4 regions of the Lysinibacillus sp. G4S2 genome follow, and region 2 is predicted to be linked to each of the others. Evidence: riboswitches for the same ligand, from Rfam matches in the RefSeq annotation. Region 2 holds a riboswitch; each other region holds the start of a gene.
What was found. A riboswitch is a leader RNA that binds a small molecule or an ion and turns the genes downstream of it on or off. The one in region 2 is predicted to bind cobalamin.

Region 1: another riboswitch for cobalamin. It lies ahead of cobT (nicotinate-nucleotide--dimethylbenzimidazole phosphoribosyltransferase); the one in region 2 lies ahead of QUF91_RS16785 (energy-coupling factor ABC transporter permease).
Region 3: another riboswitch for cobalamin. It lies ahead of QUF91_RS03550 (FecCD family ABC transporter permease); the one in region 2 lies ahead of QUF91_RS16785 (energy-coupling factor ABC transporter permease).
Region 4: another riboswitch for cobalamin. It lies ahead of QUF91_RS25030 (FecCD family ABC transporter permease); the one in region 2 lies ahead of QUF91_RS16785 (energy-coupling factor ABC transporter permease).

What each region holds. Positions count from the first base shown of each region.
Region 1 is NZ_JAUCFJ010000002.1:1,417,489-1,419,689, reverse strand. Features, by position in the region: gene QUF91_RS07170 (trimeric intracellular cation channel family protein) at 1-121, shown strand, start outside; gene cobT (nicotinate-nucleotide--dimethylbenzimidazole phosphoribosyltransferase) at 233-1,288, opposite strand; cobalamin riboswitch at 1,404-1,580, opposite strand; gene QUF91_RS07160 (ABC transporter permease) at 1,669-2,201, opposite strand, start outside.
Region 2 is NZ_JAUCFJ010000002.1:3,252,766-3,254,966, forward strand. Features, by position in the region: cobalamin riboswitch at 40-223, opposite strand; cobalamin riboswitch at 466-650, shown strand; gene QUF91_RS16785 (energy-coupling factor ABC transporter permease) at 883-1,629, shown strand; gene QUF91_RS16790 (energy-coupling factor ABC transporter substrate-binding protein) at 1,631-1,903, shown strand; gene cbiQ (cobalt ECF transporter T component CbiQ) at 1,909-2,201, shown strand, end outside.
Region 3 is NZ_JAUCFJ010000002.1:655,604-657,804, forward strand. Features, by position in the region: gene QUF91_RS03540 (acyl-CoA dehydrogenase family protein) at 1-57, shown strand, start outside; gene QUF91_RS03545 (hypothetical protein) at 101-259, opposite strand; cobalamin riboswitch at 374-556, shown strand; gene QUF91_RS03550 (FecCD family ABC transporter permease) at 768-1,769, shown strand; gene QUF91_RS03555 (adenosylcobinamide amidohydrolase) at 1,766-2,201, shown strand, end outside.
Region 4 is NZ_JAUCFJ010000002.1:4,907,885-4,910,085, forward strand. Features, by position in the region: gene QUF91_RS25030 (FecCD family ABC transporter permease) at 1-795, opposite strand, end outside; cobalamin riboswitch at 945-1,134, opposite strand; gene QUF91_RS25035 (biotin transporter BioY) at 1,309-1,905, shown strand; gene QUF91_RS25040 (YdhK family protein) at 2,023-2,201, shown strand, end outside.

The DNA of each region.
Region 1 (2,201 bases), 1.8 Mb from region 2:
GCTTGAATTATTTTCAGGGGATTTCTTTTTATATGTATTATTTGGTGTAATTACAGCACTAAGAGTTCTTTCATATATGAAAAAATGGCGTTTACCGTTACGGAAGTTGCAGCGGGCATAGCCACGTTTCCTTACATCACTGCATAACAACAAGCCCAAATAGCTGTTATTTGGGCTTGTTTTTTTAATCCTGTAAATAAAAAACTTATTTGAGAACCTCATAATCTTTAAATTACTTTTCTAACAGCAGTATAGATTCCTCTAATGTAACCATGTTTTTCATCATGGAGCTTGCTGCATCCAAAATAGGAAAGGCTAAAGCTGCACCAGAGCCTTCGCCCAATCGCATATTCATCTGTAGCATCGGTTCAACCCCGAGCAATTCAGCTGCAATTTTAGCACCTGGTTCTTCGGAAGCATGAGAAGGAATGATATAGTCTTTTACTTTTGGTTCAAGTTCGTATGCAATAAGTGCAGCAATAGTAGAAATAAAGCCATCGATCACAACAGGTTTGCGATTGACAGCGGCAGCAAGTATAACCCCAGCCATAGCGCCTATTTCTAACCCACCAACTTTTGCAAGAATATCAATCGCATCGTCTCGATTTGGTTTATTTAATGCAATGGCATTGTGAATGACTGCTACTTTATGTGCCAGCCCCCCCGGTCCAACACCTGCACCGAATCCTGTTACTTCACTTGGATGACACTCATGAAGAACCGATAATATTGCAGCACTCGGTGTTGTATTAGCTATCCCCATTTCACCTGTCCCGAGTACATTGATCCCTTTTTTTATTTCCTCCGTAGCTACTTCAATTCCTACTTCAATTGATTGAATGGCTTCTTCCCTTGACATAGCAGGACCTTTTGCCATATTGTCCGTTCCGTATTTAATTTTTTTAATGATGACACCAGCATCAAGTGGAATATCCTCTTTAACACCAACGTCTACTGTGACAATTTTGGCATTTGTTATTTTCGCTACAGCGCAGACACCTGTTCCTCCTCTAGGAAAATTTAATGTTTGAAAGACCGTTACATTTTGCGGATTTGATGTTACCCCTTCATCATAAACACCATGATCTGCTGCACAGACAATAATTGCTTTGTTATCAATCGCAGGAAATAGTTCTCCAGTAATTCCTGATAGTTGCACAGCTAAAGACTCCAGTTTCCCCAAGCTTCCAGGAGGCTTGCTAAGCGCATCTATGTACTCCCTTGCTGTCTCCATCATTTTGTTATCGACACTTTGAATGTTTTGAATCGTTTGTTGTAATAATTGCATGAAAATTTCCCCTTTCTTTTTTGCCCTTGTTACTCGAAGATTGATCTAGAGAAAAAAATAAAAAGCCTGTAGTTTATTTCATAACAAATAAACTACAGACTTTTCCATCGTCTATAAAATACGAAGCAGTTAGGCAGGTCTCCTGGCTCAATTTCAACATTTCATAGAACCTTCCCAGAACATTGCTAGTGGCATTCTCTATGAAACTCCCTTTTACAGTGGTGGGACCGCTAAAGCTTTTCACTTTATTCCCTATTCTCCCGCAATGGGCACCTAAAGCTTTTATGCAATTATTTTAAATTTACGATAAAGTGTTTTTAGTGTCAATATTTAAAGTTGTTGAGCATTGTTGACATTTTGAAGTGAACGAATATACTTGATTATTCATATTTAAAAACTTTAACACAAAATACTAACGTAATTACTGCTATAGCAGTTAATACTGATAACTCGGTTAGATAAGTATTAAGATTTTGAGTCTCGAAGATAAGTGTTTTTCTTATAGCTTCAATAATATAATTAAGTGGATTAATATAAACAAATGGCATTAAAATTTTTGGCCACACGTCACTCGGGAAGAAAGTACCACCTAAAAAAATGAATACTAAATTTGAAAGATTCCCCATAGTTGTGGCATTTTTTGCGTTATTAGCATATATTCCGATTATTAAACCTACGCCTAATAAACTAAGACCACCCATTAATAACAACGGAATCAATAAAAGAGTATAAATAGAACTAAAATTTAATTGGACATTAAAAATAAAAACACTAATGCCCAATATAATAACTGTTTGTATAGCCATAATGAAAAGCTGTGTACTAAAAATTGATACCATTATTTTTGATGTAGAAATTGGAGTAACTTTAATTTTTTTAAAAATACCCCTTTCCCTATATGAAGCGATCATCA
Region 2 (2,201 bases):
ACTCGCTCTCGCTTCAACTTCTCCCTCCGAAAAGTTTGCATGCATTTATCGCAATAAGCAGGTTTCCTGACTTAAGCTTCCTTTTACTTTCGCGCCTTCCCGAGTTTTCACTAGTGGCATTTGCGATTTCATCAGCTATTACAGTAGCGGGGGCTGTATCGGATTTTCACCGATTTCCCTATTATCTCGAAAATATTCGAGCACTTATTGACGTTTTTATATGAAATTGTATTTTTTATGTAATAGAAATCTGTCTCTATCATAGCTTATTTTTTTAAAATTTCAATATTTCTTTCTTAATTTGTGGCATTTTTATTAATTATTCAGCAAATTTCCCCTAGAAAAAAGGGAAATTCCTCTTCTGTATTATCCGAATTTTCTACAATGCCCCTCAATTTAAAAAATTTTTCATAAAAAAGATAGCTTGTTTACGGAAATTCATGTTACACTTTGTCGTGAAATCTCACAACTTCATCTTTTTTCGGTGCGAATTGTTCATCAATTCGCTTAAAAGGGAAGCCGGTTTAAGTCCGGCGCGGTCCCGCCACTGTACTAGGGAGTTTTATAGATAATGTCACTGTCCAAAGGATGGGAAGGCCTATAAAACGTTGAACTAAAGCCAGGAGACCTGCCGAAAAATAAGTGATCGTTTCAACCTACGAGGATAGGTGTGCGCCTAGCAGATTAGATTTTTAATTACTTTTTTAGCTATGCACTTTTCCTGAATCGGAGAAGTGTTTTTTTTATCTTCATTTTCATCTCAAGGTGGTAGATGCGTACAGATATGGTTCCGGTTGAGGAGCAAAACACCTATTTTATGGCAAGGTGAAATAATTTCGTTCGCACGCTAATTCGAAAATTTTAATGTAAGGAGGAGAGATTTTGAAATTCTCAGGTTGGAAGCTTAGTTATTTCTTACTGGCATTTTTATTCGTGCCAAATCGTGCATTTGCTATGCATATCATGGAGGGCTTTTTGCCGATTGAATGGGCAATTTTTTGGTGGGTCATTTCCATTCCATTTATTATTTTAGGATTACGTTCAATTCGCAAAACCATTGATGAAAATCCTGAAACAAAAATGATACTAGGTTTATCGGGTGCCTTCGCCTTTGTGCTATCAGCCTTAAAAATCCCTTCTGTAACAGGGAGTTGCTCGCACCCGACAGGAGTTGGACTTGGGACTGTTCTTTTTGGGCCACTAGCTATGAGTGTGATCGGGACAATCGTATTATTATTCCAATCTTTACTTTTAGCACATGGTGGACTTACAACTTTAGGGGCAAACGCCTTTTCCATGGCAATTGTTGGTCCTATTATTGCTTACTATGTTTTTAAAGGCTCACAAAAAATAGGGCTATCATTTTCCATAGCTGTCTTTTTAGCAGCAATGCTTGGTGACTTAGGTACATATGTTGTCACTTCTGTACAGTTAGCTCTTGCCTTCCCTTCTGAAGTAGGAGGATTTATGGCTTCATTCACAAAATTTGCTGGTATTTTTGCATTAACACAAATTCCTCTCGCTATTAGTGAAGGAATTTTAACAGTGATCGTTATGAACTTCTTGAAAAAATATAATTTGAGCGAACTAAAAGCATTACGTGTTTTCTCAGCAAAGGAGGCACACTAATATGAAAAAAAATTTACTGCTCCTAGCAATTGTTGTGTTTCTAGCAATCTTCCCTCTCTTTATCCAAAAAGGTGCAGAATTTGAAGGGGCTGATGGCCAAGCAGAAGCAGCGATTAGTGAAATTAACGCTGACTACGAACCTTGGTTTGAAAGCATATGGGAGCCACCGAGTGGTGAAATTGAAAGCTTATTATTCGCACTACAAGCTGCTATCGGCGCTGGATTTATCGGCTATTTTATCGGCTTAATGCGCGGCAAACATAAAGAAGGTTAAACGCTATGTTACTCATTGATAAGTATGCATATATGAATAAACTAGCGTCTGTTCATCCGCTAGAAAAAATGACGTTATCCCTGGGATTACTATTATTGTCGCTTATCATTAGAGATGAACGAATTTCACTCATTACATTTATTGTGATGAGTGCTTTTATCATTCTAAGCGCAAAAATTCCATTTAAATATTATGCAAAACTACTATTGCTACCAGGATTTTTTTTACTTTCAAGTTTAGTATCCATATTAATTTCTATAGCACCATCAACAAGCACGCTACCTGCTCACATATGGTC
Region 3 (2,201 bases), 2.6 Mb from region 2:
TTGCGAGAAATGGGTGCGCCAATGAAAACGGTTCAGTATTTTTCTGATATAGTTTAACTTCTTTCAGCGGGTGTCCAAATTCCTGCCGAAATAGAGGAACTTAGTCTAAAAACGCCACGTCTTGTGGTAACAACTGAGTGACCAACATCATGTTGCTGACGCTGCGCTTTCGCACAAAAAACAACTGTTGCTGACGCTGCACTTTCGCACAAAAAACATCATGTTGCTGACGCTGCACTAGCACTACGCTTTCGCACAAAAAAACATCATGTTGGTCTAAAGCCTCCGGACGCAATTATGCCGGGGCATAATTGATTTGATTAGAAGTTGTCTCGAATCGAGGCGACTTCTATTTTTTTCATGTATAATAAAATCAACTGAAAATTATAAAGGTTCTTTACTTATGTAAAGTGAAAAGGGAAATCGGTGTCATTCCGATGCGGTCCCGCCACTGTATGTGTGAGTTTTTTCAATTTGCGCCACTGAAAATTTCGGGAAGGCATGGAAAAGCGAATGGAACACGAGCCAGGAGACCTGCCTTTATAGAAAACACGTTACAGCCTACGAGGATAGGGTGGTAGATTTTGTAAAAGTATTTTTGTGCAAATTTGATCCCCTCATCTTTTTATGATGAGGGGTTATTTGTTTTGTATGATTGATGTCGATAAATTCACAATCGTAGGCGATAAAAGCTAAAATGCATCGATAAATCAGAAAAACAAGTTGTTAAATATAGGCACAGATTGACTAAGGGGGAGAGCCTTTAAATGAGTAGAACGTTTATAGCCTATGTAACAGCAATTACGCTTCTAATTATTAGCATCTGGTGTGGCGTAGCGATAGGCTCAGTTCATATTCCACTAGAAGTATTGTGGAATCAGGCGGCAGATGAAACAGCTGCCAATATTTTATGGAAAATTCGTTTACCTCGAGTTCTGCTGGCTGGACTTGTCGGGGCATCTCTTGCCATAGCAGGGGCAGCTTTTCAAGGCTTATTAAAAAATCCTTTGGCAGATCCTTATACGTTAGGTGTTTCCTCGGGTGCATCAGTTGGCGCAGTTATGACGATTTTCTTTAGTATATCAATTCCAGTAATAGGCAATTATGCATTGCCAATCTTCAGTATGATAGGTGCAATATTAACGATGGTAGCTGTCATGGGCTTTGCTAGAATAGTAGACCGCACGCTAAAAATGGAAACTCTTATTTTAACAGGGGTCATCTTTAGTTCATTTTTAGGCTCCTTGATTTCATTAATGATTGCATTATCTGGTGAGGAGCTACGACAAGTTATGGGATGGCTGCTCGGCTCAGTATCAATGCGAGGTTGGCCTTATGTTCAAATGATTATTCCGTTTGTGATAATTGGCTCAATCATGCTTTGGACACAAAGACGCGAGTTAAATGTTCTGTTATATGGAGAGGAACGCGCGAAGCATTTAGGTGTTAATGTTAAGCGTAGTAAATATATAATTTTGGTAGGCGGGTCAATGTTGACAGGAGCAGCAGTAGCGGTTTCTGGTACGATTGGTTTTGTTGGCTTAGTTGTACCACATATGACGCGGATGCTTTGGGGTTCAGATCACCGTCATTTATTGCCATTATCATTTTTAAATGGGGCAACTTTGCTCATTATTTGTGATTTAATAGCTCGAACAATTATTATGCCAAGAGAGCTACCGATTGGCGTAATTACTGCATTTATTGGCGCACCCGTTTTTTCTTATATTTTTTATAAGCAACGTAGAAGCAAGGGGGGACGGGCATGATTGTTGTTGAACATCTTTCTGGTGGCTATGAAGACGTGCCGATTGTCCAGGATATAAGTTTTTCCGTTGAAAAAGGAAAAATATTAGGGATTTTAGGCCCGAACGGTAGTGGAAAATCCACACTGTTAAAAGTAATGAGTGGCATACTACCAGCAACTGCAGGCACTATATTAGTAGACGGTAAAAATATTAGCAGTTATAATGCCCGTGCATTGGCAAAAAAAATGGCAGTGTTACCACAATTACATGCAAATGCCTTTTCAAACAGTGTACGTGAGGCGGTATCACTTGGACGTTATCCACATCAAACAGGCTTCTTTTCAAGCTGGACTGAACGCGATGAACAAGCGGTCCAACATGCGATGCTACAAACAGGTGTGAAACGCTATGAACAGACACCGATGGAATTTTTGTCGGGCGGTGAACAACAAC
Region 4 (2,201 bases), 1.7 Mb from region 2:
GACTGCGACAAGAACACCCGTTAATAATGAAACTAATAAGATAAGTTGAATTCGAAACTGTTGTAAATTAACCCCTAAAGTGACAGCTGCTTCATCTCCAAGAAGTAATAAATTTAAACTTCGATAGTGGAGCCATAGCAAGGCAAACACCACAATAAAAATAACTGTAGGAATTAAAACATTACTCCACTTTGCACCAGCTAAGCTTCCTAGCATCCAAAACATGACTGCCTTCATTCCGCCCTCTTGCTTCGACATCATTAATATAAAATTTGAAATAGCAGATAAAATAAACGACACCGCCATCCCTGAAAGTAAAAGTCGAAAGACAGAAACTCTACCGCCAACACGCGCTAAGAAGAAAACTAACGCCATCGCTGTGAGAGAACCGATAAATGCAGATACGGAAAGAGCATAAACACCAAGAAATGAAAAAGCACCTAAAATGATGACAGCTGTAGCACCAACCGTTGCACCAGAAGAAATCCCTAAAATATATGGTTCAGCAATTGAATTACGAACAAGTGCCTGAATAGCTGCTCCTGCAATTGCCAATCCTGCTCCAACGATAGCAGCGAGCAATACACGTGGAGCTCGGATTTGCCAAATGATAATTTCCTGTGAGCGACTCCAATCTTGTTCTATTCCATTTTGTATAAGTGGGATTTTTGAAAGGATGACCTTCCATACATATTGTGGCGTAACAGAAACCGATCCAACCATTATAGCAATTGTCATTGAAATGAGTAGAACTAGAAGAAGAGTCATTGAGAGTAGTATAAATTTTTTATTCATCTGTTTATTAACTCCTAATCAAAAATAATAGGTACGAAGCAATAAAAAAGGGTATTCCATGCTAAATACGCATAGAAATACCCGAGATTAAACAAAGTAAGAAAGATTTCCTTCTATTGTCCGTAATCGCTTTCATCCTCGTGGGCATTACAGGTATTCGCTAATTGGCAGGTCTCCTGGCTTCGAATCAATGTACTATGATTGCCTTCCCATTCTAGAACAGTGGCTAAATCATCATAGAACTCCTCGTTACAGTTGCGGGACAGCGTCGGATTTGCACCAACTTCCCTTTTAAGTGACACATTTACAAGATGTCACACCATTAGCATCATATATATTTTAAAATTATGACGATTCTATCATATATTTTAATAGTTCGTCTATTACTAGAATTATTCATCCAAATAAGAAGGATAATTATTTTTGTGTTAACCGAATAAAATAATCAAGTTGACACAAAAACTTTATTTTCTTACACTATTATTATCAACATTACTTATTAGGGGTGAAATAATGACAACAGTAGCGGAACACTCGCATCACAAATTAAGAACAGTAGATATTGCTTATATTGGACTATTTTCAACATTGATGATGATTGGCGCTAATATTACTTCCTTTGTACCTTTTATGGTTGTTGGTGGCGTACCAATTACGCTGCAAACATTTTTTGCTATATTAGCAGGACTGATTCTTGGTAGTAGAAAAGGTGCACTCGCTTGTACTGTTTATATGTGCATCGGTTTAGCAGGCGCACCTGTATTTGCACGTTTCAGTGGTGGCTTTGGACAAATCTTAAGTCCTACATTCGGTTTTATTGTCACTTTTATATTAGCTGCATATGTTGCAGGGCTTATTGTAGAGCGCAGCGGAACGAAAAAAAGCTATGTAATTGCTGCTTTAATTGCAACTGCCATTAATTATTTACTTGGAACGAATTGGATGTATTTCGCCTATAAGCTATGGGCTAGTGCTCCAGATGCTTTTTCTTATAAGATGGCATGGCTTTGGATGATGCCTCCATTACCAAAGGATATTATTTTAGCTATATTTGCCGGTATTTTTGCCTACCGCCTACAAAAAGTATTGAAAATAATTCCTGTTAAATAACAGAAACCCTTCTTTAGTTTGATGCTAAAGAGGGTTTTTTTTCTTGTAAGACTGCTATCCACAATTTCTGCACATTTATTTGCTACATTAAGGGCAAATAAGGAGGAGGAAATTAACATGATATTAAAAAGACAATGGCCTATTGGCATACTGACAGCATTAGCTTTACTAACATTATCAGCTTGCTCTACCAGTTCAACTAAGCCGGAAACCAATTCAAAAAATAACACCGAAACTGAGCAGAGCACTGAGATGGATCATTCTATGATGAACCATTCAAGCTCTAGTGAAGTACC